DNA from 2 places in the Nocardioides sp. YIM B13467 genome. Region 1 is predicted to be linked to the other one. Evidence: riboswitches for the same ligand, from Rfam matches in the RefSeq annotation. Region 1 holds a riboswitch; the other holds the start of a gene.
The links. A riboswitch is a leader RNA that binds a small molecule or an ion and turns the genes downstream of it on or off. The one in region 1 is predicted to bind S-adenosylmethionine.
Positions count from the first base shown of each region.

Region 1 (15,290 bases):
AGGGCCGCCGGCATGTCGGCCCGGAGCCGGGCGACGGAGGTGGCCTGGTCGAAGGTGTCGTCGACGGTGACGTAGCCGACCAGCAGGCTGTTGCCCGCGGCGCTCCTTCGCACCGCCGCCGCGGCCCCGACGACTCCGTCCAGCTGCAGCAGGGCACTGTCGATCTCGCCCAGCTCGATACGCCGTCCGCCGAGCTTGATCTGGTCGTCGGCGCGCCCGCCGAAGAGCAGCCCGGCGGGGTCGTTGACGACCAGGTCGCCGGACCGGTAGGCGCGCTCCCAGCCGAGGGTGGGCATCGGGGCGTACTTCTCGGCGTCCTTGGCCGCGTCCAGGTAGCGCGCCAGGCCGACGCCACCGATGATCAGCTCGCCGGTCTCGCCCTCGGGGACCGGAACCCCCGTGGCAGGGTCGACGACGGCGAGGTCCCAGCCGTCGAGCGGGAGGCCGATTCTCACCGGCCCTTCTGCGGTCAGCCGGGCACCGCAGGCCACCACCGTCGCCTCGGTCGGACCGTAGGTGTTCCACACCTCGCGGCCGGACGTGACCAGACGGGCGGCGAGCTCGGGCGGGATCGCCTCGCCGCCGGTGATCAGCAGCCGGACCCGGTCCAGCGAGGACGGCGGCCACAGCGCGACCAGCGTGGGCACCGTCGAGACGATGGTGATCTGGTTGGCGACCAGCCATGGGCCGACGTCGACCCCGGAACGCACCAGCGCCCGCGGGGCCGGGACCAGGCAGGCGCCGTAGCGCCACGCCAGCCAGATCTCCTCGCAGCTCGCGTCGAAGGCCACCGAGAGACCCGCCATCACCCGGTCGCCGACCCCGATCGGGGCGTCTTGGAGGAAGAGGCGCGACTCGGCGTCGACGAACGCCGCGGCGTTGCGGTGGGTGACCGCGACGCCCTTCGGCGTGCCGGTCGACCCGGAGGTGAAGATCACCCAGGCGTCGTCTTCGGTCGACGGCTCCTCCGGCTCACGCACCTCACCGGCCTCGCCGGTCTCGCCCGTAGTGGTGACCCGCAGGTCGTTGGTCACGACCGCGGCGACCTGGGCCTCACCGAAGACCAGCCGGGCCCGCTCCTCGGGGTCGTCGGCGTCGACCGGCACGTAGGCAGCGCCCGCGCAGAGGATCCCGAGGATCGCGACGTACAGGTCGGTGGTGCCGCTCGCGATCCGCAGCCCGACCTTGTCCCCCGGCCCGATCCCGGCGGCGTTGAGCTCGGCGGCCAGCCCGTCGGCGGCCTCCTCGAGCTCGGCGTACGTCAGCAGCCCGTTGCCCGCGTCGACGGCCGGCTCGTCGGGCACCTGGGCCGCGGTGGCCCGGAAGATGTCGACGAGCGTCCGGGGCTCGGGCGCGAGGTCGCCTCGCAGCAGGGGGTCGGTCACACGCGGAGCCTTCCGGTGATAGTTGAACGGATGACGTACATCTTCGTTCCTTCTCGGTGTCGATTTGGCCTTGTCCCACCCGTCATCCCCGGTGACAGACTCAATTCGAGCGGACGAAAGGGATCACGATGACCAGATACATGGTGCTGCTGCCGACGAACGAGGCCTTCTGGGCCGAGTCGACGCCGGAGGAGAAGGCAGCCGGATACGAGGTGCACGGCAGGTTCGCCAAGCTGCTGGCCGAACGCGGCCACAAGGTCACCGGGGGCGCCGAGCTCCACCACTCCAGCAAAGCCAAGACGCTGCGCAAGACCGGTGACGGGGTGGTGATCACCGACGGCCCGTTCGCCGAGACCGTCGAGCACGTGACCGGCTTCTACACGATCGAGACCGACGACGCCGACGACATGCTCGAGTGCTGCAAGGTGCTCGCCGAGCTCGAGACGGCGCTCGAGGTCCGCGAGATCGTCGAGCACGAGGGGATGTCCGCATGAGGTACTACCTGCTCATCCCCAACGTCGAGGCCGAGTGGCAGGCGAAGACGCAGGAGGAGAAGGACGCGTTGTTCGCTGTGCACGAGAAGTTCTCCGCGCTGCTGGCCGAACGCGGCCACACCGACCTGCGGCACGGCGCCGCGCTCGACCTTCCGTCGACGGCCGTGACCGTGCGTGCCTCGGGAGTCACCGACGGCCCCTACACCGAGGCAGCCGAGCATCTCGCCGGGCTCTACGTCGTGGAGTCCGAGGACCGCGACGACCTGGTCGAGTGCTGCAAGCTGCTCGCCACGGTCGAGTCGGCGATCGAGATCCGCGCGGCGGACTAGGGCGACCCGCGTCGATGCTGGAGACGCTGCTGCGCGAGGAGTGGGGCCGGTTGCTGGCCCTGCTCGTCGCGCAGTTCCGGCGTCTCGACCTGGCCGAGGACGGCCTGGCCGACGCCTTCGAGGCGGCCGCCCGGCACTGGCCCGTCGACGGCGAGCCCGACAACGGACCGGCGTGGCTGCTCACCACGGCGCGGCGGCGGATCGTGGACCGGATGCGTTCTGAGGAGGTGCTGGCTCGCAAGATGCCGCTGCTCGCCGTGGATGCGGCAGTGACCCAGGAGGCGCAGCGGGTGATGGCCACCGTGCCGTTCGGGGCCGGTGTCGAGGCGACCACCGACGAGCGGCTGCGCCTGGTGCTGCTCTGCGCCCACCCGACCCTGTCCCGCGAAGCCGCCGCGGCGCTCACCCTCCGTCTGGTCCTCGGCGTCTCCACCGAGGACATCAGGCGGCTCTTCCTGCAGTCGAAGGCGACGATGGCGGCACGACTGACCCGGGCCCGGAAGCGGCTGGCGGGCGCCTCCTTCGAGGTTCCCGCGGATCTCGCCGACCGGGTCGGGATCGTCGCCGAGGTCGCCTATCTCGCGTTCACGGCGGGCTACGCCCCCGGCACCGGTCCGGATGTCGTACGCAGCGATCTGGCCGGCGAGGCGATCCGGCTGGTCCGCGTCCTTCGGTCGGTCCTTCCCGAGCCGGACCCGGAGATCGACGCCCTCCTCGCGCTGATGCTCCTGCAGCACTCGCGCCGAGCAGCCCGGATCGGGCCGGACGGCGCTCTCGTGCTGCTCCCGGACCAGGACCGCACCCGCTGGCGGGCCGACGAGATCGCCGAGGCCCTCGCGATCCTCACCCCGCTCGCCGACGCGGTCCCGGCGCCGTATCTCTTGCAGGCGCTGATCGCCGCGGAGCACGCCCTCGCGCCCAGCTCAGAGACGACCGCCTGGAAGCGCATCGTCGAGCGCTACGACGAGCTGCTGGCTCTCCAGGACACCCCGGTCGTACGTCTCAACCGGGCCGTCGCGGTGGCCGAGGCGAACGGCGCCGAGGCCGGGCTCGAGGCGCTGGACTCGGTCGCTCTCGCGGGGCACCGGCTGCCTGCCGTACGCGCCCAGCTGCTGGAGCGGTCGGGGCGTCACGACGACGCGATCGAGGCGTATGCGGAGGCCATCGCGCTCTGCACGCACGGGCCGGAGCGGGCCGACCTCACCCGGCGGCAAAGGGCCCTGGGAGGTTTTCCGCCTCAATCGCTAGACGAGAACACGTTCTAGTTGCCACACTCGGTGATGTGACCCCGATCACTCTCCCTGACATCCTCGAGGCGATGGCCGACGCCATCCCCGACCGCACCGCCGTGTTCACGATGGAACACGCCTACAGCTTCGCCGAGGTCGACGAGCGCGCGACCAGGCTGGCCAACCACCTCCTCGGGCAGGGCATCAAACCCGGCGACCACGTCGCCGTCCACTCCCGCAACCGGATCGAGTGGGTCGACGCCTTCTACGGGTGCATGAAGGCGCGAGCGGTCCCGATCAACATCAACCACAAGTACCTCCACGACGAGCTCGACCACCTCTACCGCAACTCCGACGCCGTCGCCGCGATCATCGGGCCGGAGCACGTCGAGGCGGTCGCCGCGCTCGGCCTGGGCATCCCGACGCTGGTCCTGGGTGAGGAGTACGACGCCGCGGTCGCCGCCGCCTCCAAGGAGCGCCCCGACATCGAGCGCAGCCCCGACGACCGCTACGTCATCTACACCGGCGGCACCACCGGGATGCCGAAGGGCGTCGTGTGGCGCCAGGAGGACATCATCCGCGCCGCGATGAACGCGAGCCGGTTCGGAGCCCCCTTCGACACCGTCGAGCAGCTCGCCCAGGAGGCCGCGGCACAGGAGTCGCCGATGGTGCTGCTGGCCTGCGGTCCGATGATGCACGGCGGCAGCCAGTGGATCATGGGCAACGGCCATGTCGCCGGCTGCACGGTCTCGCTCTACACCGAGCCGACCTGGTCGCCCGAGACGATCCTCGACCTGGTCCAGGCCGCCGGGGTCAACTCGCTCACCTTCCTGGGCGACGCGATGGGCCGCCCGGTCGCCGAGGCGATCCTTCGCGAGCCGGAGCGCTGGGACCTGAGCAGCCTGTTCGCCGTCTCCAACGGCGCCGCCCCGCTCTCCGCGGGGGTCCGCACCCAGCTCCGGGAGGCGCTCCCGGGCCGCTACATCCTCGACTCCTACGGCGCCTCGGAGTCCGGGGCCGCCGGCATGCAGGTCGACGACGGCAACGAGGGCACGCAGGCCGCGCCGAAGTTCCAGGTCGGGATGGACGTACAGGTCCTCGACACCGACATGAAGCCGTGCGCGCCGGGCGAGACCGGCATGCTCGCGCGCACCGGCTCGATCCCGCTGGGCTACTACAACGACCCGGTCAAGACCGCGGCGACGTTCAAGGAGGTCGACGGGCAGCGCTGGTCCATCCCGGGCGACTTCGCGCGGCGCGAGGAGGACGGCTCGATCACCGTCCTCGGCCGCGGGTCGGGCTGCATCAACACCGGCGGCGAGAAGGTCTTCCCCGAGGAGGTCGAGTCGGTCCTGCTGCGTCACGCGGACGTCTTCGACACCGCGGTCGTCGGCACCCCGCACGAGCGCTGGGGCCAGCAGGTCACCGCTCTCGTTCAGCTCCGCGACGGCGCCGCGACCTCGACCGATGCGCTCCGCGAGCACTGCCGCAGCCTCATCTCCGCCTACAAGGTGCCCAAGGACATCCTGCTCGTGGAGCGAGTCCCCCGCACGCCCGTGAGCAAGGTGGACTATCGTGCGAGCGCTACGGTCGCCGCCGAGCTGCTCGAGGCGCGTACGTGACGACCGGCTGATCCGACGTACGGTTCGGTGCCGTACGGCCCTACCCCTGGAAAGCGTACGTCTCTGTGTCCGCCGTGATCCCCCTCACACTGCCCGACATCCTGGAAGCGATGGCCGATGCGATCCCCGATCGCACGGCCGTCGTCACCTCCGACCGCGCCTACTCGTACGCCGAGATCGACGAGCGTGCCACGCGCCTGGCCAACCACCTGCTGAGCGTCGGCCTCGAGCCGGGTGCCCAGGTCGCCGTCCACGCGACCAACCGGATCGAGTGGGTCGACGCCCTCTACGGATGCCTCAAGGCCCGCACCATCCCGGTCAACATCAACCACGCCTACCGGCGTGACGAGCTCGCAAGGACGTACGCCGCCACCGACTGCGTCGCGGCCATCGTCTCCCCCGAGTTCACCGATGACCTCGACGAGCTCGACCTGAGGCTCGACCACCGCGTCGTCCTGGGGCCTGACTACGACGCCAAGGTCGCCGCTGCGTCCAAGGAGCGGCCTACTGTCGGACGTACGCCCGGCGACTGGCACATCATCTTCACCACCGGCACCACGGGCACCCCGAAGGGTGCGGTCTGGCGCCAGGAGGACCTGATCTGGGCCGCGCTGAACACGGTCCGCCGCAACGCGCCGATCCCGTCGGTCGAGGGTCTCGCCGCAGAGGCGGCCGCCCGCGACTCGGGTGTCGTCCTGCTGGCCGGCGGTCCGCTGCTGCACGGGCAGAGCCAGCTGCTGCTCCTGCGGGCACTGGTCGCCGGTGGCACCGCGGTGCTCGACACCTCTCCCACCTTCTCCGCCGAGGCCTTCCTCGACCTCGCCGAGCAGGCCGGCGCGACCGCGATCACGCTGCTGGGCGACGCCCAGGCGCGGCCGGTGGCCAACGCCCGGCTGACCGGCAAGAAGCGCTGGCCGCTGCGCTCTCTCGCCGGCGTCTCCAACACCGCGGCGCCGCTATCCGAAGGCGTCCTCGGAATCCTGCGCAACGCCTTCGCGCGCCGGGTCATCGTCGACTCCTACGGCACCCTCGAGACCGGCGTCACCGGCTCCCGCGCCGACGACGGATCCCCGCTCGTGCCCGGCGAGGCGCGGTTCATGGTGGGCCCCGAGGTGGAGGTCTTCAACCCCGACCTCACCCCGGCGGCCCCCGGGGTCGAGGGCCTGCTGGCCCGCTCCGGCCCCTCGGCTCTCGGCTACTACAAGGACAACGCCCGCTCGGCCACCGCGATCAAGCTGATCGACAACCGGCGCTGGACCTTCCCCGGCGACCTCGCCCGCCGGGAGCAGGACGGCTCGATCACCCTGCTCGGCAGGGCCGCCACGCTCGTACGCACCGGTGACCTCGAGATCCACCCCGAGACCATCGAGGGCGTGCTCCTCGCCCACGAGGACGTCGTCGACGCCGCCGTCTTCGGCATGCCCCACCCGCGCTGGGGCCAGCAGGTCGCGGCGCTGGTGCAGCTGGCCCCGTCGACCGAGACCACCGCTGCCGACCTGCGCAAGCACGCCCGCGACCGGCTCGGAGAGTCCCACGAGCCCAAGCTCGTCCTGCTGGTCGAGTCGGTGCCCCGTACGCCTGCGGGCACCGTCGACTACCGCGCCGCGACCGGCCTCACCGCCGACATGCTCAGCACCGGCGGCAAGAACCCGGACGAGGCGGAGGCCAGGGCAGAGGAGAAGTAGCCCGAGTCGGCGCGTTATGACGAGCCGACTCGACCGGTATTCGTGTCAAGATCCGGCGGCTCGGTCGCCTCGGGCGGGAGCTCGGGCAGGTGGTGTCCGAACGGGACCTGCTGGACCTGCCCGAGGGCGGCGAGGACGGAAGGCAGCATCGCCTTCGCCGTGCGCTTGTAGCCCATCGCGCTGGGGTGGAAGTGGTCGATGGCGAACATCTCGTCGGGGTTGGTGATGAAGAACGGGCCGACGACGTCGGAGAGCGAGACGACGTGGGCGCCCCGGGCCAGCGCAATCTCGCGCTGCCCGTCGGCCAGCTGCTTGGCGATCCTGCGCCCGAGCGAGCGCAGCGGCTGCGGCAAGGGGCGGACCGCACCCACGTCCGGGCAGGTCCCGACCACGACCTCGGCACCGCGCTCACGCAGCGCGTCGATGACCTCCCCCAGCACCCGGGTGGAGTCCTTCTGCGGGACCCGGTGGGTGACGTCGTTGCCGCCCACGATGACCACCGCCACATCGGGCCGGTAGCCCTTCGGCAGCGACTCGAGCTGCGCGGGGAGCATCGACGTCTCGGCCCCGACCACGGCAGCCGTACGCAGCCGCACCGGCCTCAGCAGAGCCTTGGCCGTGCCCTTGGCCAGCCGTGCGCCGAGGGTGCCGCTCCGGGTCTCCGCGCCCAGCCCGGCGGCGATCGAGTCGCCGAGGATGAGGAGCTCGACCGGCGTACCTCCGTAGGTCTTCTTGTAGACCTTGTCGGCGTCGATCGCCTCTTCACCGAGGGGTTTGCCGATCACGTCACGCGCGTGCGCCGCCTGTCTCTTCAGCAACGTCACGAACCCGGCACCGGCCGCCGCCCCCACCACACCGACTGCGCCGGCGACCCCGGCGGTGGCGGCGACCATGCCGAGCCACTTGGCCTCTTCACTCGTCTTCGTGGTGTTCACATTCCTTAGGTGTACCCCACGGATGTGAACGCGAAATTAACCTACGCCTGGGAGAGCCCGGCTTCCTCGAAGGCGTCGTAGTTGGGGGCGATGGTGGCGCGGGGGCCGACGATGCCGCTGACCGCGTCGAGCGTCTTGAGGCCGTGGCCGGTGTTGATGATCACCGTCTCCAGGCTCGGGTCGAGCAGACCGTTGTCGACGAGCTTCTTGGTGACCGCGAGCGTGGTGCCGCCGGCGGTCTCGGTGAAGATACCCTCGGTGCGGGCCAGGAGCACGATCGCGGCGCGGATCTCGTCGTCGGTGACCTCCTCGACAGCACCACCGGAGGAGCGGGTGGCGTCGAGGACGTAGATGCCGTCGGCCGGGTTGCCGATGGCCAGCGACTTGGCGATCGTGTCGGGCTTGACCGGGCGGATGGCGTCGACGCCGGCCTTGAACGCGGTCGCGACCGGGTTGCAGCCAGTGGCCTGGGCGCCGAAGATCCGGTAGGGCTTCTCCTCGACCAGACCGAGCTTGATCAGCTCCTTGAATGCCTTGTCGACCTTGGTCAGCTGGGATCCGGAGGCCACCGGGATGACGATCTGGTCGGGCAGGCGCCAGCCGAGCTGCTCGGCGATCTCGAAGCCGAGCGTCTTGGAGCCCTCGGCGTAGAAGGGACGTACGTTGACGTTCACGAACGCCCAGCCCTCCTCCTCCGCAGCGATCTCCTGAGCGAGCTTGTTGACGTCGTCGTAGTTGCCGTCGACGGCGATCAGGTTGTCGGTGAAGACGGCGGAGTTGACCTGCTTGGGCTGCTCGAGGTTGCTCGGGATGAAGACCGCGGTCGGGATTCCGGCGCGCGCGCCAGCCGCCGCCACCGCGTTGGCCAGGTTGCCGGTGCTCGGGCAGGCGAAGACCTTGGCGTCGAGCTCGCGGGCGGCGCTCAGAGCACAGGCGACCACGCGGTCCTTGAAGGAGTTGGTCGGGTTGGTCGAGTCGTCCTTCACCCAGATCTTCTCGATGCCGAGCTCACGCGCGAGGTTCTTCGCGTCCAGCAGCCGGGTGAAGCCGGGCTCGGTGTTGGGGCTCTGCTCGATGTCGTCGGGCACCGGCAGCAGCGCCTTGTAGCGCCAGATGTTGCGGGGTCCGGCCTCGATCTCCTCGCGGGTCACGGCCGGGAAGTCATAGGCCACCTCGAGTGGCCCGAAACACTCCGGACAGGCGTAATGCGGTCCGAGCTCGATCTGGTGCCCACACTCCCGGCACGACAGCGCCGAGGCGTTGCCGAAAGCACCCTCGCGCAGGCCCTTCGTCTCCGTGGTCGCAGCGCTCATGAGAAACCTCCTCCTCATCTTCCCCGATCACGTCTCTCGCGCCGGGCCGGAATTAGCACCTGCTCCACGCCCTACCCGATGGCCGGGAGGAGGATCGTGGTCGGTTGCCGGGACTTCACTGGGCCGTTCCCTCAGTCCCTCTCGATGAGCAGTAGCGATCGTACGGCAGGTATCAGCCGCCAAACACACCCGGGTTCCATTCCGCGGACCAGTCGTCCACCATCTGGACAATCGGGGTTCAGCGAGCGCGGAGGCGGCGCAGCATCCGGGCATCGTCGAAGCCCACCGCACGGGCGGCCGACTCCATGGTGGTGCCGGCGGCGAGGAGGTGGTCGGCACGCTCGCGGCGGAGCGCCTGTTGATAGCGGAGCGGGGTGAGGCCGGTCGCAGCTACGAAGGCGCGGGTCAGGGTGCGCTCGCTCACCCCGGCGCCGTCCGCCAGAACGGAGAGCGGAAGCGGCTCGGCGAACCGGGCGTCGATGACGTCCTGCACATGGTGGACGGTGTCGTCGAGATGGTTCCGGTGGCGCAGCAGGACGCTCTCCTGCGGCTGGTCCCCGTTGCGCCGCGCGTAGACGACCATGTCGCGGGCCACTCGAGCCGCCAGCGCCGGTCCGTGGCGCACCGCGAGCAGGTGCAGGCTCAGGTCGATGCCGCTGGCGATGCCTGCCGACGTCACGATCCGGTCATCGCTGGTGAAGAGCACGTCACGCACCACCCGGGCTTTCGGGTAGCGACTGGACAGCGCGTCCTGGAGATCGTGATGGGTGGTGCAGCGACGTCCGTCGAGGAGGCCCGCCTGCCCGAGGGCGTCGGCGCCGGCGCAGACGCTGGCCACCTCGCCCCCGGCGGCATGATGGGCACGCAACCGCTCTGCCGTCTCGCGGGTGAGCCGGGGGCCGGCGACGAGGTCGTCCGCCGCTCGCCAGCCCGGCACGACGATCAGGTCACCGGGCTCGAGATCGGGCCATTCCGCGGTGGCCGTCAGAGGCAGCCCCTGTGCGGAGAGCACCTCCCCGGGCTCGGCGCCCGCGACGTACGCGAGGTCGTAGGGATGCCCCAGGCTGCCCGCGGTGTGGAACGCCTGTGCCGGCCCGGCGAGGTCGAGCAGATGTACGCCGGGCAGCAGCACGAACACAACGGCGCTCATGCCACAGATGCTGCCACAGCCTCCAGATCGGCGATCGTCGCGATCTCGGCGAATCGGCCGCTGAGCACGAGCTTCGTACGCTCCACGACCTCCTCGGCCGACAGCCCGCCCAGCGGCTCGGTGGTGACCGCGTCGGCGACATAGGTGACCCGGTAGCCGAGGTTGGAGCCGACCCGCGCGGTGGTCTCGACGCACTGCTCGGCGCGGATCCCGCACACCACGAGCTCGGTGATCCCGCGCTCGGTCAGCACCTGCTGCAGGTTGGTCGTGGTGAAGGCGTTGTGGGCGGTCTTGCGCAGCTCGACATCGCCCGGCTCGGGGCCGCTGAGCCCGTCGAGGTAGCGCACGTGACCCGACTCCGGGTCGAAGACGCCGCCGCTGCCGGGCTCGGTGTGGAGCACCCAGACCACCAGGTCGCCCGCGGCCCGCGCGAGGCTCACCAGCCTGTCGGCGCGGTCGGCGATGTCGGGGTGAAGAGTCTGCTGCCAGGCCTCCCGCTGCCGGAAGGACTCCTGGATGTCGATGACGAGAAGGGCTCGGTTGCTCATGCCCCCAGTGTGCGAGCTGCCCGCTCGACGCACGAGGCATCAAGCGGGCAGCATCCGGAACGATCCGGTCAGGCAGCGGCAACAGTGTTCTGTGTGGTGGCCTCTCCCTCGGCAGGCGCGAGCGCGCCGCGTACGACATCCCTGACATCGCTCACCAGGTTGATCTTCAGGGCCTGCTTGACTTCGTCGGGGACCTCGTCCAGGTCGGGCTCGTTGCGCTGGGGCACGAAGACCTCGGTCAGACCGGCTCGCTGGGCGGCGAGCAGCTTCTGCTTGAGGCCGCCGATGGGCAGCACCCGCCCGGAGAGCGAGACCTCACCGGTCATCCCGACCTCGCTGCGCACCGGGCGACCGGTCGCGAGAGAGGTGAGCGCGGTGACCATCGTGATGCCGGCGCTCGGGCCGTCCTTGGGGACCGCACCCGCGGGCACGTGGACGTGGAGCGAGCGGTCGAGCACGGCCGAGTCGACGCCCAGCTCGGCGGCGTGCGAGCGGACGAAGGAGAGCGCGATCTGCGCGGACTCCTTCATCACCTCGCCGAGCTGGCCGGTGATGTTCAGTCCAGCCTGCCCGTCCGCCGAGGACGCCTCGATGAAGAGCACGTCCCCACCGAGCCCGGTGACGGCCAGTCCGGTGGCGACCCCCGGGACAGAGGTACGCTCCGCCGACTCCGGCGTGAACCGCGGCCGTCCGACCAGGTCCTTGAGGTTGTCCAGGCCGATCTCGACGTGCTCCGCACCGGTCGCCAGCTTCGTCGCCACCTTGCGCAGCGCCTTGGCGATGAGCCGCTCGAGCTGGCGTACGCCCGCCTCACGGGTGTAGTTCGCAGCCAGCTCACGCAGGGCGTCGTCAGTCACCGTGGCCTCCTCCGAGGTCACCGCGGCGCGCTCGAGCTGCCGGGGCAGCAGGAAGTCGCGGGCGATGGCTACCTTGTCGTCCTCGGTGTAGCCGTCGATCGTGACCAGCTCCATCCGGTCCAGCAGAGCCGACGGGATCTGCTCGACCACGTTGGCCGTGGCGATGAACAGGACGTCGGAGAGGTCCAGGTCGAGCTCGAGGTAGTGGTCGCGGAAGGTGTGGTTCTGCGCCGGGTCGAGCACCTCCAGCAGCGCGGCGGCAGGGTCACCCCGATAGTCGGAGCCGACCTTGTCGACCTCGTCCAGGAGCACGACCGGATTCATCGATCCGGCCTCCTTGATGGCCCGCACGATCCGGCCCGGCAGCGCGCCGACATAGGTCCGCCGGTGACCCCGGATCTCGGCCTCGTCGCGGACACCGCCCAGCGCGACCCGGACGAACTTCCGTCCGAGCGAACGCGCGACCGACTCACCCAGCGACGTCTTGCCGACTCCTGGCGGGCCGGCGAGCAGCACCACGGCACCGGATCCACGGCCGCCGATGACCTGCAGGCCCCGCTCGGCACGTCGGGTCCGCACCGCCAGGTACTCCACGATCCGGTCCTTGACCTCCTCGAGGCCGTGGTGGTCGGCGTCGAGCACCTCACGAGCCGCGACCACGTCGGTCGAGTCCTCGGTCCGGACCGACCACGGCAGCTCCAGCACCGTGTCCAGCCAGGTGCGGATCCAGGCTGTCTCGGGGTTCTGCTCGGAACCACGCTCGAGCTTGTCGACCTCGCGCAGCGCGGCCTCGCGTACAGCCTCGGGGAGGTCGGCGGCCTCGACGCGGGCCCGGTAGTCGTCGGACCCCTCGGGCTCGCCCTCGCCGAGCTCCTTGCGGATCGCGGCGAGCTGCTGGCGCAGCAGGAACTCCCGCTGCGTCTTCTCCATGCCCTCGCGTACGTCCTCGGCGATCTTGTCGCTGACCTCCGACTCCGCGATGTAGTCCTTCGCCCAGGCGATCACCTTCTCGAGACGCTCGGTGACGTCCGGCGTCTCCAGCAGCTCGCGCTTGGCATCGTCGTCGAGATAGGGCGCGTAGCCGGCGGTGTCAGCGATCTCCGACGGCTCGGTGAGCCGGTTGACCTGGTCGATGACCGGCCACGCCTCGCGACGCTGGAGCACCGCGACGACCAGCCGCTTGTACTCCTCGGCCAGCTCCTTCGCGTGCTCAGTCGTCGTCTCGGTGGCGGTCTCGACCTCGACCCACAGCGCAGCACCGGGGCCGGTCACGCCGGAGCCGATCTTCGCGCGGCCGACGGCCCTCAGCACAGCCGCGGGCTCACCGCCCCGGAACCGGCCGACGCGCTCGATCGTGGCGACAGCGCCGTACGTCGCATACCGGTCCCCCAGCCGCGGCGCGACCAGCAGCCGGCTCTCCGAGCCGGCCCGGGCGGCGTCGATCGCAGCCTGCGCGGCCTCGTCGAGCTCGATGGGCACGACCATCCCCGGCAGGACCACGGCATCCGAGACGAACAGCACAGGAAGCTTGTCCATTTGCGGACCCTCCTAGAAGAGTTGAGTGATACTCGCTCAACTTCTGGGGGCAACCGGATGTTCCCTCCGGTTATCGTGTTCGCTGTCAGCGGACGCTGTCGTCGGTCAGCTCACGCAGAAGCTCCAGCACACCGTCCGGCCCCTGCACCTCGAGATCGGCGAGATCAGCGAGCGGACCCCGGTCGGGGCCGGCGTGGGAGTAGACGAGCAGCGTCGCCGACCCGGTGGTCTTTCCCCATGCCCTGACGGCCTCGAACGCCTCGATGTCGCCCAGGTCGTCCCCGCCGAACAGGATCGCGCCGGGCGAGACCTCCGAGATCAGCGTGTCGATCGCATGCCCCTTGTGCATGCCAGGAGCACGCACCTCGATGACCTGCTTGCCGGGCTCGATCACGAGCCCGTGCTCGCCGGCCAGCTCGGTCAGCGGCGGGAGCAGACGCGCGGCGAGGCCGTCGGGATCGGGGAACCGGCGGGTGTGTACCCCGACGGCGAGCCCCTTCTCCTCGATGTAGGCGTCCTGCGCCCCGTGAGCGGCGAGCACCTCCGGCAGCGCCGCCTCGAAGGCGGCCAGCCCCTCGGGCGGCGGCGGGCCGACGACGACCCTGTCGGCACCGCTCCAGCGCTCGTTGCCGTACTGCCCGAAGACGTACAGCTCCTTGCCCTCCTCCGCGAGCGCGTCGGCGATCGCGGCCAGCCCACCGAGCTCGACGACCTGTCCGGCCGGACGGCCGGTGACGATGGCCAGTGCCTTCACCCGGGAGGCGAGCGCGATCAGGACCGTGGCCGCGTCCGGATGGATCCGAGCCGAAGCCGGGTCCTCGACGATCGGGGAGAGCGTGCCGTCGAAGTCGAGACCGACGAGGGTCTCGGCGGCAGCAGCCGCGATCGCGGCGTACTTCTGCTCTCCTGCGGTGCCATCAGGCTGGAGTTCGGCCATGCCTCAACTGTGACACGGCAACCACCTCGGAGCCGACCGCGAGGGCGCCGCCGTGCGGTAGATCACACACCCTCGAGAGCGGCCGGAAAGGCTCAGAGAGCCCCGGTCAGAACCACCGTCAACCGGTCGCCCTTCATCAAGCCCTCGACCGACTCGTGGGTGCGTTTGATGCCGAGGTCATCCGCGAGCTGCTGACCCTCACGCTTCATCTCGCTCGGGTAGTAGACGGTGTTCTCCGGGATGGAGCCCATCCAGTTGTCCTCGCCGACGACGTTCCAGCCGACCGTGTTCGCCTTTGCCGCGACGTCGCCAGCCAAGCCGACGATATTCGACTGGTTGTAGACCTCGACGCTGACCTTGGCGCGGTCGACCGGCGAAGGCTCGGCCTTGGGCGGCTTCTTCTCCTCGGCCTTGGCCGCCTTCGGCGAGGCCGACGCCGAAGGCGAGGGGCTGCCACCGGCCTGGGCGATCTCCTTGCCCTCGTCTCCGTCGCCACCGGTGATCCAGAAGATGATCACCGCGGCGACGACGGCCGCCACGCTCAGCGCGATGACGGGTGTGGGGAGCGCGACGCCACGCTCACCCTTCGAAGGACGTACGCAGCCGGTCATTCAGACCTCGAAACCGAGCCGTCTCGCCGAGCGCTGACGCTGCCGGGCCGCGCGGAGCCGTCGCAGGCGGCGTACCAGCAGGGGATCGGCCTCGAGGGCCTCCGGCTTGTCGATGAGAGCGTTGAGCACCTGGTAGTAACGGGTGGCGGACATGTTGAACGCCTCACGCACAGCGGCTTCCTTGGCTCCGGCGTACTTCCACCACTGACGCTCGAAGTCGAGGATCTGCTTGTCGCGCTCGCTGAGGCTCGCGGGGTCCTCGCCTGGGCCTGTGACCTGCACGTTGACAGCGCTCATTCCTCGTCCCCCGGTGTCGTCTGCATCTGACCACACCCTAACGCGCCGAACTACACCGCTGTGGTTCACCCTCCCGGCGTGTTACTCGACAGGTATTCGGATCGGGGGGCCGGAAGTCACGGGTGGAACGACTCGGCGCCGAACCCGGCCCCGGTCCATTACAGTCGGAGATGTGCAGGCTGACCTGGTAATCGTGGCCAATCGGCTCCCCGTGGATCGTGTGGAGATGCCGGACGGAACGAAGGCGTGGCGACGCTCCCCAGGAGGCCTGGTCAGCGCCCTCGAGCCGGTCCTGCGGGCCAACGACGGTGTCTGGATCGGCTGGCCCGGCGGAACCGACGAGGACCTCGAGCCGTTCGAGG
Region 1 covers NZ_JBHZPJ010000046.1:3,594,498-3,609,787, reverse strand. The annotation lists gene ACFX43_RS24490 (Pls/PosA family non-ribosomal peptide synthetase) at 1-1,385, opposite strand, end outside; gene ACFX43_RS24485 (YciI family protein) at 1,514-1,879, shown strand; gene ACFX43_RS24480 (YciI family protein) at 1,876-2,208, shown strand; gene ACFX43_RS24475 (RNA polymerase sigma factor) at 2,223-3,473, shown strand; gene ACFX43_RS24470 (AMP-binding protein) at 3,491-5,059, shown strand; gene ACFX43_RS24465 (AMP-binding protein) at 5,134-6,744, shown strand; gene ACFX43_RS24460 (SGNH/GDSL hydrolase family protein) at 6,759-7,679, opposite strand; gene thrC (threonine synthase) at 7,721-8,992, opposite strand; SAM riboswitch class I at 9,004-9,143, opposite strand; gene ACFX43_RS24450 (GlxA family transcriptional regulator) at 9,231-10,142, opposite strand; gene ACFX43_RS24445 (isochorismatase family protein) at 10,139-10,690, opposite strand; gene lon (endopeptidase La) at 10,759-13,083, opposite strand; gene otsB (trehalose-phosphatase) at 13,169-14,020, opposite strand; gene ACFX43_RS24430 (LytR C-terminal domain-containing protein) at 14,113-14,631, opposite strand; gene ACFX43_RS24425 (DUF3263 domain-containing protein) at 14,632-14,928, opposite strand; gene ACFX43_RS24420 (trehalose-6-phosphate synthase) at 15,086-15,290, shown strand, end outside.

Region 2 (15,290 bases), 3.5 Mb from region 1:
ACGGGTTCGATGCCCCGGACCTCCACGCAGACGAGTTGGCGACGTTGGGGGAAGGTCACCGCGAAGGTGGCGCTGGTCGGGTTCTTGGCCATCGCGCTGATCGGGTCGGTGACGGCGATCGTGGCCTACAACCGGATCAAGGTGCCGGACCCCAACGCCGCGTTCGAGGTCGAGACCTCGTTCGTCTACTACGGCAACGGCAAGACCGAGCTCGGCCGCTACCAGGACGGCGACCAGAACCGGATCAAGCTCGACGCCGACGAGATCCCGGAGACCGTCAAGCACGCCGTGGTGGCCGCGGAGGATCGTACGTTCTACGAGAACAGCGGCGTCGACGTGAGGGGCATCGTGCGGGCCGCGTTCTCCAACACCACCGAGGGCACCTCGGGTGGCGCCTCCACGATCACCCAGCAGTACGTCAAGAACTACTACCTCAGCGCCGAGCGCTCCTACTCGCGCAAGCTGAAGGAAGCGGTCATCGCCCTGAAGCTGACCAGGCAGAAGAGCAAGGACCAGATCCTCACCGACTACCTCAACACGATCTACTTCAACCGCGGCGCCTACGGCATCGAGGCGGCCGCGAAGGCCTACTTCGCGAAGTCCACCAAGGACCTGTCGCTGCAGGAGACGGCGGCGCTCGCGGCCATCCTCAACAACCCCGCCGGCTTCGACCCCGCCAGCAGCACCTTCCGTGGCGAGGAGAAGCTGCTCGGCCGCTACCAGTACGTCCTCTCCGGCATGGTCGACCTCGGCTACCTGAAGCAGGCCGACGCCGACAAGGTGAAGGACGCGCTGCCGAAGTTCCCCGCGAAGACGGTGCCGAGCCGGCTCGGCGGCCAGCGCGGCCACGCGCTCACCATGATCAAGGCCGAGCTGCTCGGCCTCACCGACGCCCAGGGCAAGCCGCTGTTCACCGAGGAGAAGATCGACAGCGGCGGCCTTCGGATCACCTCCACCCTCTCGCCGAAGGTGATGAAGGCGTCGGCGTCCGCGGCGAAGACCGTGAAGCCGAAGAACCGCAGGGCGTACGTCAAGGACGACCCCGAGCAGAAGAACGCCCTGCACGTGGCGACCGCCTCGGTGGACGTCGCCTCCGGTGCGTTGCTCGGCTTCTACGGTGGTCAGGACTACCTCGACAGCCAGCACAACTGGGCCGCGACCGGTGGTCACGCCGGGTCGACGATGAAGGCCTTCGCCACCGCGGCGGCGATCGCGAAGGGCTACTCGCTGAACTCGACGTGGGCGGGTGACTCGCCGTTCACGACCTACGCCGGCTCCGAGGTCGTCAACGAGGGTGAGCAGGCCGGGATCGCGGACGGGATGGACTACGGCCAGCACATCACCATGCTCAAGGCGATGGAGCAGTCGGTGAACACGGCCTACATCGACATGACCGAGTCGATGGGTGGGCCCGAGGAGGGCCGCAAGGCGATCTACGACACCGCGGTCGCCGCGGGGGTCGCCCCGGCGAAGGCGGACCCGAAGTTCCCGGGGATCCCCAGCACCACGACCGACTTCGACCACAAGACCGATGACCGGATCGCCCTCGGCCGCGCCAACGTCAGCCCGATCAACATGGCCAACGCCTACGCCACGATCGCCAACGGCGGCTACCGCCACGACGTACACGTGGTGAAGAAGGTCCGCGACCGTGCCGGCAACGTCCTCTACAGCTGGAACGGTCGGAAGAACGCCCGGCACGCGATCTCCGAGGACATCGCCGCCGACGTGACGTACGCGATGCAGGGTGTGGTGCAGAGCGGCTCGGGCCAGAAGGCCCAGAGCATCGGCCGCCCGGTGGCGGGCAAGACCGGCACCGGCACCTGCACCAACGAGCAGTACGTCTGCTCGTCGTGGTTCGTCGGGTTCACCCCGCAGATCGCCACCGCCGTGCGCTACTCGCGCGGCAACGGCGAGGGGAAGCTCGACGGCGGCTGGATGCCGTCCTACTTCGGCGCCGACTATCCCACCGAGACCTGGGCGGCCATCATGGCGAAGGCCATGGAGGGCAAGGAGGTCGAGAACTTCCCCGCACCCGTCTACGTCGACGGCCAGGATCCCGAGACCGGACACGAGGAGGAGCTGATCGCTCCGCCCGCCCCGCCGGAGAAGGACAAGGAGAAGTGCGACCCGGTCTCGGAGTTCTTCGGCACCTGCGAAGGTGACGGCGGGGGCGGCTGGGGAGGCGGCGGCAAGCCCTGGGAAGGCCGTCCATGAGGTGAGTTGAGGCGTACGCCTCAGGCGTTTCGCGACACTTGTGCATTTATTAACGGGTGTCTAGGATCACGCCCATGGAGTTCGAGCTGGCCGCGGCCACCCCAGCCAAGGATCGTCGCGTCCGGCGTTCGCGGGCGGCACTGATCCAGGCCGCAATCGCGCTGGTCACCGAACGGGGCACGGCGGCGATTCCGATCTCCGACATCGCGGCGGCGGCGGACGTGAGTCGGCAGCTGGTGTACCAGCACTTCGGCGATCGCGACGCCCTGCTGCTCGAAGCCGCGCTCGACCTGGCCAGGACAGAGCTGCTGCCACGTTTCGCGGACGTGGCGTCACCGGAAGGGCGCGAGCGAGCGCTGGCCCTGACTCGGCACTTCGCCGAGCATCGCGTCTTCTACCGGGCGATGCTCAACAGCTCCAGCGCCTACGCGCTGACCAAGGCACTCAGCGGCCTGATCATCCCGGTCAACCGACGTGCCATCGATGCGCAGTTCGCCGAGGAGTACGACCCGCAGCAGCTCGATGACCTGGCGGTCTTCGTCACCGGCGGCGGGGCGACCGTCGTCAACGCCTGGGTGACCGACGCGGACGACCCGCTCGACCCCGAGGACCTCGCCGACCGCCTCATCGGACTGCTCGGCGTCATCACCGGCGCGTTGCGCCGAACCGCTGCTTCCGAGAAGGAGACCGACCGATGAGCCTGGTCAGCCACATCATCCAGCGCCAGATGAAGCTTCCCGAGCCGCTGACGCGGCGGGTCGTCGTCGACCGTGACCTGAGCGTGCCGATGCGCGACGGCGTGGAGCTGCTGGCCGATCGCTGGACGCCGAAGGGCGGCGCGGAGGGCCTGCCGACCGCGCTCATCCGGTGTCCGTACGGCCGCTCTGGCTTCTTCGGCGCGATCATGGCCCGCCCGCTCGCCGAGCGCGGGTACCAGGTGCTGATCCAGAGCGTCCGCGGCGGCTTCGGCTCCGGTGGCGTCATGGATCCCATGCTCCAGGAGCGCGAGGACGGCCTGGACACGTTGGACTGGGTGATCGAGCAGCCGTGGTTCGGCGACTCCATGGTGCTGGTCGGCATCAGCTACCTGGGCTATGTGCAGTGGGCGGTTGCCGACAGCCTGCCGCCGCAGGTCAAGGCCATGATCCCGGTGGTCACCGAGTCGGCGCTGACGAGTGAGTTCATGCGCGCCGACGGTCGTTCGCTGGAGTTGCCGCTCGAGTGGGGCGCGCTGGTCGCCACCCAGGAGCGCCCCTTCGCGATGTTCCGCAGGAACGCCCAGACCAAGAAGACTGCCGCTGCCCTGCACGTGCTGCCCCTGCAGGACATGGACGTCGCGGCCACGGGCCGGCGTTCGCAGTACATCCAGGACGTTCTCGCCCATGATGCCGACGATCCGCACTGGGACGGCATCGACCACCGCCATCGGGTCGCCGGCACGCGTGTCCCGGTCAGTTCCATCGGCGGCTGGTACGACGTCTTCCTCCCGGGTCAGCTGCGGGACTTCGCGATTCTTCAGGACGCCGACAAGCCGGCCCGGCTCACCGTCGGGCCCTGGACCCATGTGGACCTGACGATTCCTGGAGCAGCCGAAGCGGTCGACTTCGGCCTGGCGTACGCGCGCGGCGAGGAGCCGGCCGATCGGGCGCCGGTGCGGCTGTTCGTGATGGGCGAGGACGCCTGGCGCGACTTCGAGTCCTGGCCGCCGAAGGGCTATGAGCCGCAGCACTTCCACCTCCAGAGTGATGGCGGTCTGTCGGTGAGCGCCCCGGACGACTCGGATCCCGACAGCTATCACTACGACCCGGCCGATCCGACCCCGGCGGCCGGGGGCATCAGCATCAGCAGCGGCGGCCGCGTCGACAACGGTGCCGTGGAGGCCCGGTCCGACGTGCTGACCTACACCACAACGGTGCTCGACGAGGACGTCGAGGTCGTCGGCGAGGTGAGTGCCGAGATCTGGTTCCGGTCGAGCCTGGCGTACGCCGACGTCTTCGTGCGGCTCTGCGATGTCGACGAAGAGGGACGCTCCCACAATGTCTGCGACGGACTCACCAGTCTGACGAGCGCCGATGAGCTCACCTGCGCGACCGTGCGGCTCTGGCCCACGGCGCACCGGTTCAAGCGCGGCCACCGGATCCGTGTGCAGGTCTCCAGCGGCGCGTTCCCGCGCTACGCCCGTAATCCCGGGACCGGGGAGCCGCTCGCCACCGCCACGACGCTCCTGGCTGCCGACCAGACGGTCCACCACGATCCAGGGCATCCTTCGGCGCTGATCCTGCCGGTTCGCGCCGTTTCGACCACGTAGCATCCAATATGTAGGACAAGCGTCCATTGTTCGAGACGTACGCCTTGCGGGGCGCTCTCCGTCTCCGGCACCATCATCGGCGAAGGTCACGACTGCCAGCGCGAAGCCCCGGCTTGCTGGCGGGCAACCCTCCCACGCGGTGGGGTGCTCCGGGTGACGACCAGGCCCTCGCCGAGGTGGCGCGGGCAAGCGCGTGCTTCGCCGGGTAGCCCTGGGGAGCCATGACCCGAAGGGTGCCCCCATGTCCCTGCTTCCGCTCGTCGGCTCGAACACGCAGGTCCCGCTGCTGGACGGAACGACCACGACGTACGCCAACCTCGATGTCGCCGCGTCGGCGCCGGCCCTGCAGAGCGTGGTCGACCGGGTGGCCGAGGTCCTGCCCTGGTATGCCTCGGTGCATCGCGGCGCCGGCTACCTGTCCCAGGTCTCGACCGCCCTCTACGAGGAGTCGCGCGCGACGATCGGCGCCTATGTCGGCGCCCGCGAGGACGACGTCACCGTCATCACTCGCAACACCACCGACTCGGTGAACCTGCTGGCCGGCTGCGTACCGGGCCGGGTGCTCGTACTCGACATCGAGCACCACGCCAACCTGCTCCCGTGGCGCCGCGTCGAGGCCGGTGTGACCGTGGTCGCCGGCGGCGACACCCTCGCCGGCACCATCGACGCCCTCGCCGGCGAGCTGGACCGGGACAGCTTCGCCCTGGTCGCGATCACCGGCGCCTCCAACGTCACCGGCGAGGCGCTGCCGGTCGCTGAGATCGTCACCCTGGCGCACGCCCACGGCGCCCGGGTCCTCGTCGACGGCGCCCAGCTGCTCGCCCACCGTCACTTCTCGCTGGCCGCGACCGGCGCCGACTACGTCGTCCTCTCCGGCCACAAGCTCTACGCCCCCTACGGCGCCGGCGCCCTGGTCGGGCGCCGCGACTGGCTCGACGTCGGCACCCCCTATCTCGCTGGGGGAGGCGCCGTCGACGACGTTGAGGTGGGGGAGACCACCTGGCAGCCCGCCCCCGCACGCCACGAGGGCGGCTCGCCCAACGTCATCGGCGCCGCCGCGCTGGCCGCTGCCTGTACGACTCTCGGCGGCCTCGAGCCCGCCGAGCTGGACCGCCACGAGGCGTCACTGAGGGGGCGCCTCGTGGCCGGCCTGTCCGCGCTGGAGGGTGTCGATGTGCTGCGCTTGTGGCCCGACTCCGAGGAGCCCGTCGGCGTGGTGACGTTCACGGTCGACGGCATCGAGCCTGGTCGGGTCGCGGCCTACCTCTCCGCCGAGCACGGTCTGGGCGTACGCGACGGCCGGTTCTGCGCCCAGCCGCTCCTCAAGCGCCTCGGGCTCACCGGCGGCGCGGTCCGCGCGAGCATCGGGATCGGCACCTCGGCCGCCGACGTGGACCGGCTGGTGGCCGGCGTACGTTCTCTTCTCGCGGGTGACGTCCGGGGCGACTACGTCCTCGTCGACGGGGCCTGGACGCTCGCCGAGGACCCGCGCCCGCTCGTCGGACCGGCCGGTCTGACCCGCCTGGCCGACACCGCCGGCTCGTGCGGAGCGGCCGTCTAGCGGGGATGATTCGGGGCGCTCACGGCGTTGAGGAATTGTGAGCGAAAGAGTGCATGGAGAGCGGAAGGTTCGCGGCGGCAAGCTGGTCGTCGTCGACGCGACAGTCTCCGCTGACACGATCATCGACGTCGTCCTCTCGGGCGACTTCTTCCTGGAGCCCGACGAGGCGCTGGGCTGGCTGACCGAGGCGCTGGAGGGACAGCCCGTCGACGTCTCCCTCGACCAGCTGACCGCGGTTCTCGACGTCTCCGCCCGTGACGCCGAGCTGGTCGGCTTCGGCACCCGCGACGTCGCCCTGACGGTGCTGAGGGCGCTGGGCCGGGCCACGACTTGGGACGACCTCGACCTCGAGATCGTCGAGACCGGGCCGCTGGCGCCGCGGATGCAGATGGCGCTCGACGAGGTCATCGTCCGCCAGGTCGCCGAGGGTCGCCGCGCCCCCAACCTGAGGTTCTGGGACTGGGCCAGCAGCGCGGTCGTGATCGGCAGCTACCAGTCGATCTCCAACGAGGTCGACGAGGCCGCCGCCGAGCGTCACGGCATCGAGGTCGTACGCCGCGTCTCGGGTGGCGGCGCCATGTTCATCGAGCCGGGCAACACGATCACCTACAGCCTCGCCGTCCCCGACACGCTCGTGGCCGGCATGTCCTTCCAGGAGTCGTACGCCTTCCTCGACGAGTGGGTGCTGCGCGGCCTGCGCAGCGTCGGCATCGAGGCCGCCTACGCCGGTCTCAACGACATCGCCTCGCCGGTCGGCAAGATCGCCGGCGCCGCGCAGAAGCGGATCCCCGGCGGCGTCCTGCACCACGTCACGATGGCCTACGACATCGACGCCGACAAGATGCTCGAGGTGCTCCGGATCGGCCGGGAGAAGATGTCCGACAAGGGCACCCGGAGCGCCGCCAAGCGCGTCGACCCGATCCGTTCCCAGACCGGGCTGAGCCGCGAGAAGGTCATCAACGCCCTGCTGGCGGAGTTCGAGCAGAGCTTCGGGGCGGCGTACCTCGGCCTCGACCGGGCCACGATCGACGAGGCCGCGGCCTTGGTCGAGAGCAAGCACGGCACGCGGGAATGGATCAACCGAGTGCCGTAGTCTCGAAATCGTTCTGAGGCCCGGCGACTGCGTCGCCGGGCCTCAAAGATTTGGACTCCGCTGCTCGGAGCGTTCCTTGGATGAGATGGGGGGGTCCTCATTCACGACCGACATCACGAGCAGCGGAGCGCCGCCAGTCTGGCACGCTCAGATGGGCCCTCGCAATAGGTGAACGCCCCTCCGAGCCTATTTTCTGTCGGTCGATCTGCAGGGCGGAACACATGGACTATGGAAAGTACTAGACCAGAGGATTTGGACCGTACTTTCCGGGTCCTCTGACCCAGGCAGGCCATGCTCGCGGACGGGGTCGCGAATGACGGTGGCCGCCATGGTCGGCTACCCTTGACACATGCAGATGTCTGTCCTGCTTCTTAGGCAGCCGCGCTGACCCTGAGGGACACACCCCGGTCACGCGGCTAGCCCTCCATGTGGGGGCCCTTTTTCATTCATGGAGCTTTGTTCCAGAAGCAGTCTTGACGCACGACACTCGACAAGGACGAAAGACCAATGACGCAGGAGCAGGCCGAGCAGACGACGTACGACGTCACCGAGCTGCAGGACAAGTGGCGCCCTATCTGGGAGAAGCTGGAGCCGTTCAAGGCGGGTCAGCGAGAAGGGGCCGAGAAGCGCTACGCGCTCACGATGTTCCCCTACCCCTCCGGCGACCTGCACATGGGCCACGCCGAGGTGACCGCGCTGCACGACGTGATCGCCCGCTACTGGTGGCTGAAGGGCTTCGACGTCCTGAACCCGATCGGCTGGGACTCCTTCGGCCTGCCCGCCGAGAACGCCGCGATCAAGCGCAACGAGAACCCCGCCGGCTGGACCTACGCCAACATCGAGACCCAGGCGGAGTCGTTCAAGCGCTACGGCATCTCCTTCGACTGGTCGCGCCGTCTGCACACCTCCGACCCGGAGTACTACAAGTGGACGCAGTGGATCTTCCTGAAGCTGTACGAGGCCGGCCTGGCCTACCGCAAGAAGTCGCCGGTCAACTGGTGCCCCAACGACCAGACCGTGCTGGCCAACGAGCAGGTCGTCAACGGCGAGTGCGAGCGCTGCGGCGCGGTGGTCACCAAGCGTGACCTGACGCAGTGGTACTTCAAGACCACGGCCTACGCCGAGGAGCTCTACAACGGCCTGGACCAGCTGCAGGACACCTGGATCGGCAAGGTCGTCAACATGCAGCGCAACTGGATCGGCCGGTCCGAGGGCGCGCACGTCGACTTCGAGATCTCGCTGACGGACGGCACCAAGAAGTCGGTCACCGTCTTCACGACCCGTCCCGACACGCTGTACGGCGCGACCTTCATGGTCGTCGCCGCCGACGCCGACCTGGCCAAGGAGATCGTGGCCCCGGAGCAGGCTGCTGCGCTGGAGGGCTACCTGGAGGACGTACGCAAGGCCTCCGACATCGACCGGCTGGCGACCGACCGTCCCAAGACCGGTGTCGACCTGGGCGTCACCGCGACCAACCCCGTCAACGGCGAGCAGATCCCGGTGTGGGCGGCCGACTACGTGCTGGCCGACTACGGCACCGGCGCCGTGATGGCCGTCCCGGCCCACGACCAGCGCGACCTGGACTTCGCCAAGGCGTTCTCGCTGCCGGTGCGCCGCGTGGTGGACGTGCCGGGTGCGGAGAACCCCGAGGAGACGTACGTCGCGACCGCGGGTGACGGTGCGTACGTGAACTCGCCGGAGCTGGAGGGCGTCGCCGACAAGGCGAGCGGCATCCACAAGATCATCGAGAAGCTGGAGGCCGAGGGCCACGGCAAGGGCACGATCAACTACCGGCTGCGTGACTGGCTGCTGTCGCGGCAGCGCTACTGGGGCGCGCCGATCCCGATCATCCACTGCCCGGTCGACGGCGAGGTGCCGGTGCCCGAGGCCCAGCTGCCGGTGCAGCTGCCCGATCTGGCTGGCGCTGACCTGAAGCCGAAGGGCGTCTCGCCGCTGGCCGCGGCCTCGGAGTGGGTCAACGTGACCTGCCCGAAGTGTGGTGGGCCCGCGACGCGCGACTCGGACACGATGGACACCTTCGTGGACTCGTCGTGGTACTTCCTGCGCTACCTGTCGCCGACCGACGAGACCCAGGCCTTCTCCTCCGAGCTGGCCCGCGAGTGGGGTCCGGTCGACTTCTACCTGGGCGGCGACGAGCACGCGGTGCTGCACCTGCTGTACTCGCGGTTCTTCACCAAGGCGCTGCGCGACATCGGCCTGATCGACTGGGACGAGCCGTTCACGTCCTACCTGTCCCAGGGCAAGGTCATCAACGGCGGCAAGAAGATGTCGAAGTCGCTGGGCAACGGTGTGAACCTGTCGGACGTGCTGGAGGAGTTCGGTGTCGACGCGACCCGGCTGACCCTGGTCTTCGCCTCCCCGCCGGAGGACAACATCGACTGGGCCGACGTCTCGCCGGCGGGTTCGGTGAAGTTCCTGCAGCGGGCCTGGCGCCTGGCCGGGGACGTGACGTCCTCCCCGGGTGTCGACGTCTCCGGTGGGGACGTCGCGCTGCGGCGTACGACTCACAAGACCGTCGCCGAGGCCGAGCAGCTGATCGAGTCCTACCGGTTCAACGTGGTGGTGGCTCGGGTGATGGAGCTGGTCAATGCGACCCGGAAGGCGATCGACTCCGGCGTCGGTCCTGCCGACCCCGCCGTACGTGAGGCCGCGGAGACGGTCGCGATCCTGCTCTCGCTGGTCGCGCCCTACACCGCCGAGGAGATGTGGGAGCGCCTGGGGCACGAGCCGACGGTTGCGCGGGTCGCGTGGCCGACGGTTGAGCCCCACCTGCTCGTGGAGGACTCCGTGACCGCCGTCGTGCAGATCAAGGGCAAGGTGCGTGCGCGCCTGGAGGTCTCGCCCTCGATCTCCGAGGCCGACCTGGAGGCTGCGGCGCTGGCCGACCCGGCGATCGCGGCCGCGATCGAGGGTCAGACGGTGCGCAAGGTCATCGTCCGCGCGCCGAAGCTCGTCAACATCGTCGTCTGATCGGCTCGGCTCACGCTGTCGAGGCGACGGGTCGATCTGTAGGCTTCTGACATGGCCCGGGTAGCGATCGTGACCGACTCGACCGCGATGCTTCCATCCGATCTCGGGGATGCCGCGGAGCTGATCACATCGGTGCCGTTGCAGGTGATCGTGGATGGGACGTCGTACGACGACGGGGTGGAGGAGACGTCGCCCGAAGCGCTGCTGACGGCGTTGGCGGCGCACAAGACGGTGACGACCTCGAGGCCCTCGCCGGCGCTGCTGGCGGAGGTCTACGAAAAGCTCGCGGCGCAGGGCTTCGAGGAGATCGTCTCCATCCACCTCTCCGCGGAGCTGAGCGCGACGTGCGAGTCCTCGATGCTCGCGGCGCGGGAGGCTCCGGTGCCGGTGACCACCGTGGACACGCGGGTTGTCGGACCCGCGGTCGGGTTCGCCGTGATGGCCGCCGCGGCGGTGGCCGGACGCGGCGGGAGCGCTGCCGAGGCGCGCGAGGCCGCGCTGGCGCGGGTCGCAGCGACGCGTTCCTACTTCTACGTCGACACGCTCGAGTACCTGCGCCGGGGCGGGCGGATCGGAGCCGCTGCTGCCCTGCTCGGGACGGCGCTGGCGGTCAAGCCGCTGCTCACGATCGAGGACGGGCGGGTCGTGCCGCACGAGCGGGTGCGTACGGCCGAGCGGGCGATCGCGCGGCTGCAGGCGCTCGGGGTCGAGGCGGGTGAGGATGCCGACGCCGTCGAGATCGTCGTCGCTCACCTGGGCAGTGCTGACCGGGCGGCCGCGATGACCGAGGGGCTCTGCGCCGAGCTGAACGGCAAGATCAACGGCGACGTACGCGTCGGGGTGCTGGGCGCGGTGCTCGGTGCGCATGTCGGACCGGGGTGTGTGGCGGTCGTCGTGGGGCCCAAGCTCTGATTCTGGGCCCGTTCTTGGGCCGGTTACCGTCCACAGGGACGGTTGAGGATCGGGTTGTCCACAGGCGTTGAGAACGCGCTCGGAAGTGTCGGCGCGGGCGCATAGCTTCGGCGTCATGCGGACCCGACCGACCTCTGATCACTCCGATGCCGTCGCCCGGCGACTGGAGCAGCTGCGCGCCGAGCTCGACCCGCCGGGGGAGGAGGACGAGGGCGAGGAGGACTGGCAGCCGCCGTGGTGGGACGGGCCGAGAGCGACCGACACCGCGGAGCTGGATCCGTTGGTGCCGGTCCCGGGGCGCCACGCGTCTCGGCGTCAGGTCGTGATCTCGCCTGATGCGGTGCTGCCCGAGCCGCTGCGTGGGCGGGTGAGCCTCGGTCCTTGGCATCTCGTCGTGGTCTCGCTGGTGCTGGTCGCCGGGTTGGCGGTGGCCTGCTGGTGGATGATCCGCGCCGACCCGGAGGTGGTGCCGGCCGCCCGAGCCTCGCCCTCGGCCTCCCCGCTGGTCGCGCTGCCGACCGACTCGGTGGCGCCCGGGAGCACGACCGCGGTGCCATCGGGCGGGGCGTCGGCCGGAACGGTGACGGTCGACGTGGAGGGCAAGGTGCCCAAGCCGGGCATCGTGGTCCTGCCGGTCGGCTCGCGGGTGGTGGATGCCGTCGAGGCCGCCGGTGGGGCCTCCCACAAGCAGCTCGCCGGGCTCAACCTCGCCGCTCTGCTCAGCGACGGTCAGCAGATCGTGGTGGGCGCGCCCAACGGGGGAGTGGGAGCTGCGGTGACCGGCTCCGGTGGTCCGGCCGCCGGGGCCTCGGGAGCGGGAGTGAGCCTCAACGCCGCCTCCATGGAGGAGCTGGAGACGCTGCCCGGGGTGGGGCCGGTGACGGCGCAGGCGATCATCGACTGGCGCACCACCAACGGCGCGTTCACCTCCGTCGACGAGCTGCTCGAGGTGGACGGGATCGGTCCGAAGACCTATGACTCGCTGGCTCCGCTGGTCACGTTGTGAACGACCTGCGGCTGCCGCTCCTCGGGGCCGGTGCGTGGGCGGGGGCGTTGGCCGGGCCGGTGGTGGCCGGAGGACGGTCCGGGGTGGTTCTGCTCGTGCTCCTCGCCGCGGTCCTCGGCATCGGCGGCGGATGGGCCGTTCGGAAGCGCCGCCCGACGGCGCTGGCGTTGTTGCTGATGGTCGCCGGGACCGCCGTCGTCGCGGGGCTGCACGCCGCCCGGGTCAGCGACAACCCGGTGGCGGACCTGGCCGCGCGCAAGGCGCAGGTGCGCGTGGTCGCCACCGTCACCACCGACCCGAAGGAGGTGACGGGTCAGCATGGGACGTACCAGCTCCGGCGCGCCAGCGTGCGGGAGATCAGGGGCCGAGGGGTGCTCTACCGGTTGCGTACGCCGGTGGTCGTGCTCGGCGACGACGCCTGGGCGGACATCCCGCTGGGGGCGACGGTGACGACGACCGGACGGCTGGGGAAGAGCAACTCGCACGAGGAGTCCGCGCTGCTGATCGCCGGTCCGCCGCGAGTCGTCGCCGGTCCGGGGATCTGGTGGCGAGCCTCTGAGACGCTGCGCGCCTCGATCCGGGATGCGGTCGCACACCGGCCACCGGACCAGGCAGCGCTGGTCCCGGCGCTGGTCGATGGTGACGACACCGGCCTCTCCGACGACCTCGCCGACGACTTCCGCACGACCGGGCTCACGCACCTCCTCGCGGTCTCGGGCACCAACCTGACCCTGGTGGTCGGGTTCCTGCTGATCGTGGCCCGTTGGGCCGGGGTGCGGGGGAGAGGGCTGTACGCCGTCGGGGTGCTCGGCATCCTCGGGTTCATCGTGCTCGCCCGCACCGAGCCGAGTGTGGTGCGGGCCGCCGCGATGGGCGCGGTCGGACTGCTTGCGATGACGCACAACGGGCGCCAGCGAGCGCTGCGCGGGCTCGGCGCGGCGGTGATCGGGCTGCTGCTGATCGACCCCGGGTTGGCGACCTCGATCGGGTTCACACTCTCGGTCCTGGCCACGGCCGGCATCCTGCTCTTCGGGCCACCATGGCGCGACGCTCTGAGGCGTTGGATGCCGCAGTGGTGCGCGGAGGCGATCGCAGTCCCGGCAGCGGCGCAGCTCGCCTGCACTCCGGTGGTCGCCGCCATCTCGGGCCAGGTCAGTCTCGTCGCGGTGCTCGCGAACCTGCTCGTCGAGCCCGCCGTCGCACCCGCGACGGTGCTCGGTCTCCTGGGAGGTCTCCTCGGGCTGGTGTGGGATCCGCTCGGCATGGTCGCGGGCACGATCGCGACCTGGTGCGTCGCCTGGATCATCGCGGTGGCCCGCTTCGGTGCCGGGCTGCCGACCGCGGAGGTCGGCTGGGCGACCGGGCCGCTGGCCCTGGCGGTGCTCGTGGTCGTCTGTGCCGCGATCGCCTTCCTGGCTCCTCGCATCCTGCGGCATCCGATCACCGGGGTGGCCGGATGCCTGGTGCTGCTCGCGGTCGCGCTGGTGCGGCTGCCGAGCCCTGGCTGGCCTCCACCGGGTTGGGTGCTCGTGATGTGCGACGTGGGACAGGGAGACGCCCTGGTGGTGCGCACCGGGACGGGGAGTGCCGTCGTCGTGGACGCCGGCCCCGATCCGGATCTCGTCGACGACTGTCTCGACCGCCTCGAGATCGAGGACGTTCCGCTCGCCGTGATCACCCACTTCCACGCCGACCACGTCAACGGCGTCGAGGGCGTCTTCGCCGGCCGCCGGGTCGGTGAGCTGTGGACCTCGCGCCTCCAGGACCCGCCCGAGGGCGTACGGGTCCTCGGGGAGACCGCCGGCGCGGCCGGGGTGGTGCCGGTTCCAGCTCCCTACGCAGCCACGACCACCATCGGTGAGGTGCGGATCCAGGTGCTCTGGCCGACGGGCGAGTCCGACACCCGCGGCCCCGGGGACGGCTCCACCGCCAACGACGCGAGCGTCGTCCTCCTCGTCGAGTCCCGCGGCCTGCGCCTGCTGCTGACCGGCGACATCGAGCCGGAGGGACAGGACCAGCTCGCCGACGACCTTGCCGAGCTCGACATCGACGTGCTCAAGGTGCCCCACCACGGCTCGCGCTATCAGGACCTCGACTGGCTGCGTACGCTGCGGGCGCAGGTCGCGCTCACCTCCGTCGGCGCCGGCAACGACTACGGCCATCCCGCCACGGCCACGGTCCAGGGGCTCGAGGAGAGCGGCACCAAGGTCTACCGCACCGACCGCGACGGCTCGGTCGCGGTCGTCGAGTCGGGAGGTGAGGCCGCCGTGGTGACGCGATAAGTGTCGGTGCCGTGTGGGAGGGTTTGGGCATGGCACGCACCGCCTCCGCCCCGAGCCCGACCGGCAACCTCTCGGCCTCCGACGTCCTGGGTCGGGTGACGCTGGTGACCGGCAAGGAGGAGTTCCTGGGGGAGCGTACGGTCGCGGCTGCGAAGGCCGCGGTGAAGGCCTACGACCCCGAGGCTGAGGTCTCCGAGGCAACTGCTGCTGAGCTGGCCCTGGCCACGCTCGGCGAACTGAGCGCGCCGTCTCTCTTCTCGAGCATCAGGTGCGTCGTCGTCCGAAACCTCGAGAACCTGCCGGACGAGTCGGTAGAGGGCCTGGTGGCCTATGCCGGGATGCCCGCGGAGGAGGTCGCACTCGTACTCGTCCACGGAGGTGGGCAGAAGGGCAGCGGCACGCTCGCCAAGCTCCGCAAGCTCCCGAAGGTGACCGAGCACAAGTCGGTGGAGCTGAAGGCGCGTGAGTTCGGCAGCTTCGTGAAGGCCGAGGTGCGGCTGCACGGCGGGAGTATCGACGAGGAGGGCGCCGACTTCCTGATCCAGGCGGTCGGTCAGGATCTCCGCGCCCTGTCGGCGGCGGCCAGCCAGCTCGCCTCCGACAACGAGGCGAAGCGGCTCGGCCTGGAGCACGTGAAGCAATACTTCGGTGGCCGCGCCGAGGTGAAGAACTACGTGATCGCCGATGCGATCATCTCCGGCGACCGGGTCAAGGCCCTCGAGGAGATCCGCTGGGCCCTCGACACCGGCTCCTCCCCGGTCTACGTCCTCTCCGCCGTGGCCGGCCAGCTGCGCACCGTCGCCAACCACGTCGCCGGCATCCGCGACAGCGGCACCCCGCCCTGGAAGCAGAAGTCCATCGCCGGCCTCGCCCGCGGCTGGTCCCGCGAAGGCATCGGCGAGGCCCTCCGCTCGGTCGCC
Region 2 covers NZ_JBHZPJ010000046.1:45,244-60,533, forward strand. The annotation lists gene ACFX43_RS07570 (transglycosylase domain-containing protein) at 10-2,217, shown strand; gene ACFX43_RS07575 (TetR-like C-terminal domain-containing protein) at 2,292-2,915, shown strand; gene ACFX43_RS07580 (CocE/NonD family hydrolase) at 2,912-4,525, shown strand; SAM riboswitch class IV at 4,610-4,723, shown strand; gene ACFX43_RS07585 (aminotransferase class V-fold PLP-dependent enzyme) at 4,767-6,086, shown strand; gene ACFX43_RS07590 (biotin/lipoate A/B protein ligase family protein) at 6,136-7,179, shown strand; gene leuS (leucine--tRNA ligase) at 7,687-10,170, shown strand; gene ACFX43_RS07600 (DegV family protein) at 10,222-11,082, shown strand; gene ACFX43_RS07605 (helix-hairpin-helix domain-containing protein) at 11,198-12,088, shown strand; gene ACFX43_RS07610 (ComEC/Rec2 family competence protein) at 12,085-14,370, shown strand; gene holA (DNA polymerase III subunit delta) at 14,400-15,290, shown strand, end outside.
Region 2: it holds a riboswitch for S-adenosylmethionine, as region 1 does, so the genes downstream of both, ACFX43_RS07585 (aminotransferase class V-fold PLP-dependent enzyme) here and thrC (threonine synthase) in region 1, are expected to answer to the same signal.